DNA from 3 places in the Pseudoduganella plicata genome. Region 2 is predicted to be linked to each of the others. Evidence: predicted binding sites of a transcription regulator. Region 2 holds the regulator's gene; each other region holds the start of a gene.
The links. The regulator sigma-54, encoded in region 2, starts transcription at its own class of promoters, with help from an activator protein. The targets are predictions, from matches to a motif close to TGGCANGNAANCTGCTTT.

Region 1: the regulator sigma-54 is predicted to act here: its motif matches at 871-888, upstream of E1742_RS23870 (methanol/ethanol family PQQ-dependent dehydrogenase).
Region 3: the regulator sigma-54 is predicted to act here: its motif matches at 1,057-1,074, upstream of E1742_RS16465 (outer envelope protein).

What each region holds. Positions count from the first base shown of each region.
Region 1 is NZ_CP038026.1:5,415,715-5,417,912, forward strand. It holds gene gfa (S-(hydroxymethyl)glutathione synthase) at 1-422, shown strand, start outside; gene E1742_RS23865 (hypothetical protein) at 430-774, shown strand; gene E1742_RS23870 (methanol/ethanol family PQQ-dependent dehydrogenase) at 952-2,198, shown strand, end outside.
Region 2 is NZ_CP038026.1:4,297,663-4,299,860, forward strand. It holds gene lptB (LPS export ABC transporter ATP-binding protein) at 1-417, shown strand, start outside; gene E1742_RS18930 (RNA polymerase factor sigma-54) at 424-1,893, shown strand; gene hpf (ribosome hibernation-promoting factor, HPF/YfiA family) at 1,978-2,198, shown strand, end outside.
Region 3 is NZ_CP038026.1:3,759,460-3,761,657, reverse strand. It holds gene E1742_RS16475 (ABC transporter ATP-binding protein) at 1-34, opposite strand, end outside; gene E1742_RS16470 (GntR family transcriptional regulator) at 247-945, shown strand; gene E1742_RS16465 (outer envelope protein) at 1,160-2,014, shown strand; gene E1742_RS16460 (BMP family ABC transporter substrate-binding protein) at 2,036-2,198, shown strand, end outside.

The DNA of each region.
Region 1 (2,198 bases), 1.1 Mb from region 2:
AGTGCTGGAAACCGGCCGGTTCGCTGTTCTCGCAGGTGGCCGTTGTCGGCAGCGATCACGTCAAGGTGGCCGCCAACGGCGACAAGCTGCAGGTGGTCGATCCCGCCACCACCATCGGCCGCCACGCCTGCAGGGAGTGCGGCGTGCACATGTATGGCCGCATCGAGAACAGGGAGCATCCGTTCTACGGCTTAGACTTCGTTCATACGGAGCTGTCGCGCGAGCCGGGCTGGGCGCCGCCGGAATTCGCCGCGTTCGTCTCGTCGATCATCGAATCGGGGGCGCGGCCGGAAAACATGGGCGCCGTGCGCGCGCGCCTGAACGAGCTGGGCCTGCCGCCCTACGACGCGCTGTCGCCGCCGCTGATGGATGCGATCTCGACCCACGTGGCGAAGTCGCGCGGCCTGCTGCAGGATGCTTGAGGTGCCGATGTCGCCGTTCAGATGTCTGCTGTTGTGCGCGCTCTGCCTGCCCCTGACAGCCAGCGCGCACGATTACCCCACCAGCGGCCGGGTCGAGTACGTGCTGGAGTGCATGCAGAAGCACGACGGCAAGTACGAGTACCTGTACAAGTGCGCCTGCGTCATCGACCGGATCGCTGCGGCGCTGACGTATGACGAGTACGTCGAAATGTCAACGGCGCTGCGCAACCGGACGATGGCGGGCGAGCGGGGCGCGCTGTTCCGCGATCCGCCCAGCGTCAGGCAGGCGGCCGGCAAGTACAAGGCGATCGAGGCAGACGCGAGCAAGGCGTGCCACGTTGCGCCGCGCTGACGGTTGTGCCGCATGAGGGACAGCGCGTGCCGCCACTGTCACGTAACAGGAACAGAAAGCGCGGCGGGCGGCGGCCGTGAGCAGGCCGTACCGCACTGGCACGCTCCGTGCTGACTCACTGGAGCATCCCGCCGGGCCAGCGAGGTCCGCGTATAAAAACCATAGGAGACCCGAAACATGTCACTCACCTTGAGATTGATGCGCTGCTGGCCATGCCTGCTGCTGGCCGCGGCGCCGGCGCTGGCGGCCGATTCCGACGTCGAGAAGCTGACGAAGGACCCGAAGAACTGGGCGATGCAGTCCGGCGACCTGGCCAATCACCGCTACAGCGAACTGAAGCAGATCACCAACAAGAACGCCAGGAACCTGCAGGTGGCGTGGACCTTCTCGACCGGCGTGCTGCGCGGGCACGAAGGCGGCCCGCTCGTTATCGGCGACACGCTGTACATCCACAGCCCGTTCCCCAACAAGGTGTTCGCGCTGTCGCTGGAAGACCAGAGCATCCGCTGGAAGTACGAGCCGAAGCAGGATCCCACGGTCATCCCCGTGATGTGCTGCGACACGGTCAACCGGGGCGTCGCCTATGCCAACGGCAAGATCTTCCTGCAGCAGGCGGACACGACCCTCGTCGCGCTGGACGCGAAAACGGGTGCCGAACTGTGGAAGGTCAAGGTAGGCGACCCGAAGCTGGGCGAAACGACGACCAACACGCCGCACGTGTTCAAGGACAAGGTCCTGACGGGCATCAGCGGCGGCGAGTTCGGCGTGCGCGGCCGCATCACGGCGCATGACATGAACACGGGCAAGGTGCTGTGGAAGGCCTACAGCACGGGGCCGGACAACGAACTGATGGTGGACCCGCAGACGACCATGACATGGACCAACGGCAAGATGGCGCCGATCGGTGCGGACTCGTCGCTCAAGACCTGGAAGGGCGACCAGTGGAAGCTGGGCGGCGGCACCACCTGGGGCTGGTACAGCTACGATCCGGCCACCAACCTCGTCTATTACGGCACCGGCAACCCCAGCACGTGGAACCCGCGCCAGCGTCCCGGCGACAACAAGTGGTCGATGACGATCTTCGCGCGCGACCTCGATACGGGCAAGGCGAAGTGGGTCTACCAGATGACGCCGCACGACGAGTGGGACTATGACGGCGTCAACGAAATGATCCTGGCCGACATCAAGGTCAAGGGGACGCCACGCAAGGCGCTGGTGCACTTCGACCGCAACGGTTTCGGTTACACCCTCGACCGCGTGACCGGCGAGCTGCTGGTGGCCGAGAAATTCGATCCGAAGGTCAACTGGGCCACGCACGTCGACATGAAGACGGGCCGGCCGCAAGTGGTGGACAAGTACAGCACCGACAAGAACGGACCGGACTTCAATTCGAAAGGCATCTGCCCGTCCGCGTTGGGCACGAA
Region 2 (2,198 bases):
GTCGACGGCAAGGCCCTGACAAAGGCGCAGATCGACGAGCGCCTGAACAACCTGCTGGCCGACCTGCAGATCGAGAAGCTGCGCGAGAACACGGCGCTGTCGCTGTCGGGCGGCGAGCGCCGTCGCGTCGAGATCGCGCGCGCCCTGGCAACCAATCCGCGCTTCGTGTTGCTGGACGAACCGTTTGCCGGCGTCGATCCGATCGCCGTGATCGAGATCCAGCGGATCGTGCGTTTCCTGAAGGAGCGCAGTATCGGCGTGCTCATCACGGACCACAATGTACGGGAGACGCTGGGCATCTGCGACCGGGCGTACATCATCAATCAGGGCAGCGTCCTGGCGTCGGGCCGGCCGGACGATATCATTGCCGACGAATCCGTGCGGCGCGTGTATCTTGGTGAACACTTCCGTATGTGACCGCACATGAAACAGTCTCTGCAACTGCGAACGTCGCAGCACCTGGCGCTGACACCACAGCTGCAGCAGTCCATCCGGCTGCTGCAGTTGTCCACGCTGGAACTGCACCAGGAACTGGAACAGCTGCTGACGGATAACCCGCTGCTGGAACGGCTCGACGATCCGCTCGACCGTTCGCTGCGGCTGCTGGCCGATGGCGCCATCGGCCAGCAGAGCGCGCCCGAGGCACCGGCCGAAGGCCCGCCCCAGCAAACCGACGCGGCGGCCCCCGCAGAGGCAGAACCGTATGACGGCGCCGACGCGGACCGCGGCCCGGAAGGCGATACCGACTGGACCGACGCGGGCCGCGGCAAGGCGCCGGACGACGACGACGCGCGGCCGCAACTGGAAGCGAGCCATTGTTCGCTGCGCGAACACCTGATGGAGCAGATGCGGGTGACGGTGCAACAGCCGCGCGACCGGGCGCTTGTCGAGCTGATCATCGACGCGCTGGACGAAAACGGCTACCTGGAAGAGAGCCTGGACGAGATCCACGGCCGCCTGCCCGAAGAGCTGGAAGTGGAAATGGAAGAGCTGCGCACGGCGCTGGCGCTGCTGCAGAGCTTCGATCCGGTGGGCGTCGGCGCCCGCAGCGCGTCCGAATGCCTGGCGCTGCAGATCCGCAAGATGCCGGGCGTGCCGCTGGTGACGCGCCGGATGGCGCTGTGCATTGTCGAGAAACACCTGGCCTGGTTTGCCCAGCGCGACTTCAACAAGCTCAAGAAGGCGCTCGATTGCGACGACGAAGACCTGCGCGAAGCACAGGCCGTCATTCGCCAGTGCAACCCCCATCCGGGCGCCGCGTATGCGTCCGACGTGTCAGACTATGTCGTACCGGATGTGATTGTGAAGAAGGGCCGCAACGGCTGGGTGGTCACGCTGAACAACGACGTGATGCCGCGCCTGCGCGTGAACGCGCTGTATGCCAGCCTGCTCAAACAGGGCAAGGGCGAAAGCCAGATGGGCGCGCAGCTGCAGGAAGCGAAGTGGCTGATCAAGAATATGCGCCAGCGCTTCGACACGATCCTGCGCGTCGCACAGGCCATCGTCGAGCGGCAGAAGAACTTTTTCTCGCATGGCGCGGTGGCCATGCGACCCCTTGTGTTGCGTGAAATAGCTGATACACTGGGGCTACACGAGAGTACGATCTCTCGGGTGACAACTCAGAAATATATGCTCACTCCCCATGGCATGTTTGAGTTGAAGTATTTTTTTGGCAGCCACGTCGCAACCGAAGCGGGTGGGGAAGCTTCCTCGACTGCGATCCGTGCGCTGATCGTGCAATTCACAGGAGCCGAAGACCCGAAGAACCCTTTATCCGACAGTAAGATTGCGGACATGCTGGGAGAACAGGGCATGGTGATTGCGCGACGCACTGTTGCCAAGTATCGCGAAGCCTTGAAAATCCCTCCCGTCAGCCTCCGCAAGTCCTTGTAGTGCATGGGTTCCTCTGCGCCGCCGGCTTTTTACCACGGCGGGCAACGCACGAACCTTAGAGCGACATCATCTTTAGGAGTGTGTATGAATCTCACCATCAGTGGACATCATATCGACGTAACCCCAGCCATCCGCGAATACGTGCAGAACAAGCTGGAGCGCGTGAAACGACATTTCGATCAAGTGATCGACGTTTCTGTCATCCTGACTGTAGATAACCTCACCGAGAAAGAGAAGCGCCAGAAAGCAGAGATCAACCTGCGCATGTCGGGCAAGACCATATTTGTGGAAAGCGTGGCACAGGA
Region 3 (2,198 bases), 540 kb from region 2:
AGCCGATGTCGGGATCTAATGTCTGGTCAGTCATGCCGGGGTTCCTTCGCATGGTGGGCATGCAAACGATTCAGCAAGTTGCATGCCACGACCGGAACCGCGTGTCGGGCCATCGGCGGCGCTAGTTGTATACAAAACGCACCAACAGTGTCGACAAAACTCACCAGAATCGCGCAGCGGTGCGCACGATTCCTGCTTGAGTGGTGCCATCGGCCGCGCACAGGCGCGCGGCGTACGGGAGTACATATGAGCAAACAGCCAACTGTCGGCAAGCGGGGTGCCGCCACCGATCTGCGCATTTACAGCGCCGTCGTCAATGCGGTGATGAGTCACCGGCTGCCGCCCGGCACCCGCCTGGGCGAAGCCGAATTCTGCGAGCTGTACCAGGTCAGCCGCACCACGGTGAGGAAGGCCCTGCAACGGCTGGCGCATGACCATATCGTGGCGCTGCGGCCGAACCGGGGCGCCGTGGTGGCGTCGCCGTCGCCGCAGGAGGCGCGCGACATCTTTGCCACCCGGCGCGCGCTGGAGCGCGAGATCGTGCCGCTGGTGATCCGCCATGGTACGCCGGCGTCGCTCGCGCGCATCCGCGCCGCGCTTCAGGCCGAGGAGCAGGCCCGGCATTCGGGCGACCGCGCCGCGTGGATCCGGCTCGGCGGCGAATTCCACCTGCTGCTTGCCGAGCTGGCCGGCAACGCGGTGATGCAGCGCTTCATGGTGGAACTGGTGTCGCGTTCGTCGCTGATCATCGCGCTGTACGAGAACCCGGGCGTGCCCATGTGCGGCAACGACGAACATGAGCGGTTGCTGGCGATGATCGAACAGGGCGACACGGCCCACGCGACGGCGCTGATCGACCATCACCTCATCGAGATCGAGGGGCGGCTCCACCTGGGTGCATCCGACCGCAAGCTGAGCCTTGCCGAGGCGCTGGCGGGTTGCTAGTTGCTCCGATTGGATACAAACGGTGGGCCGATTGTGTGCACGGCGCACCGGGCCGATGCACGGCGGCGCCGCCATAGTCCAGCGTTCGGGACTGGAACGTGCCGGCAAGCATGGTCCGGTAATTGCTAAAGGTTGAGTCGGGGTTGCAGGCAAGTACCGTTTGGATTGCATGCGATCACACCGAGCCCACCATCGACAAGAACAAGGACATCGCATGAAGACCCTGACGTTCACCCGTACCGCAGGCCTGCTGGTGCTTGCCGCCAGCTGGAACGCGCATGCCGCCGACTGGAGCGATACTTCGCTGAGCTACCGCTACGGCAGCAAATTCGCCGAGCCTTATAACAGCAGCGACATCGTCAAGCACGTTCTCAATTTCAGCCATGTCAGCGGCTACAAGTACGGCAAGAATTTCTTCAGCGTGGACTACCTGATTTCGGACAAACACGACCCGTCGGCCGCAGGGGCGACCACGGGCGCGCACGAGGCCTACGCCGTCTATCGCCACACGATCGACCTGGGCAAGATCAGCGGGGCCAACCTGGCATTCGGTCCCGTGCGCGGCGTGGGCGTGACAGCCGGCTTCGACATCAACAGCAAGACCGATGCCGGCTACAACTCAAAGAAGCGCATGCTGGTGCTGGGCCCTACGCTGATGTTCGACGTGCCCGGTTTCCTGGATGTCAGCCTGCTGGCACTGCACGAATCGAACGCGCCTTATAACGGCTTCACGCAGACGGCCACCGCGCGCTATCGCTACGACACCCACGCGATGCTGACGGCCGCCTGGGGCATTCCCTTCACGCTGGGCGTGCCGCTATCGTTCGACGGCTACGCCAACTACATCGGCACCAAGGGCCGCAACGAATTCGGCGGCCCCACGGCCGTCGAGATCAACGTCGACATGCAGGTGATGTACGACCTGAGCGCCGCCGTGGGCGCGGCAAAAAACACGTTCAGGGCCGGTATCGAATACCAGTACTGGAAAAACAAGTTCGGCAATCCGGCACGCACCGTGCCAGGCGCCACCGCGCGCACGCCGATGGTGCGCGCCGAATACCATTTCTGATCAACCGTGAAAAGGACCACCATGAAACGCCGCACACTGCTTACTGTCGCCGCATCGCTGGCCGCCGTCCTGGGCGCCGCCGTTCCAGTGCACGCTGCAGACCCGCTGAAGGTCGCCTTTGTCTACATCGGGCCGGTGGGGGACGCGGGCTGGACCTATGCCCACGAGCAGGGCCGCCTGGCCA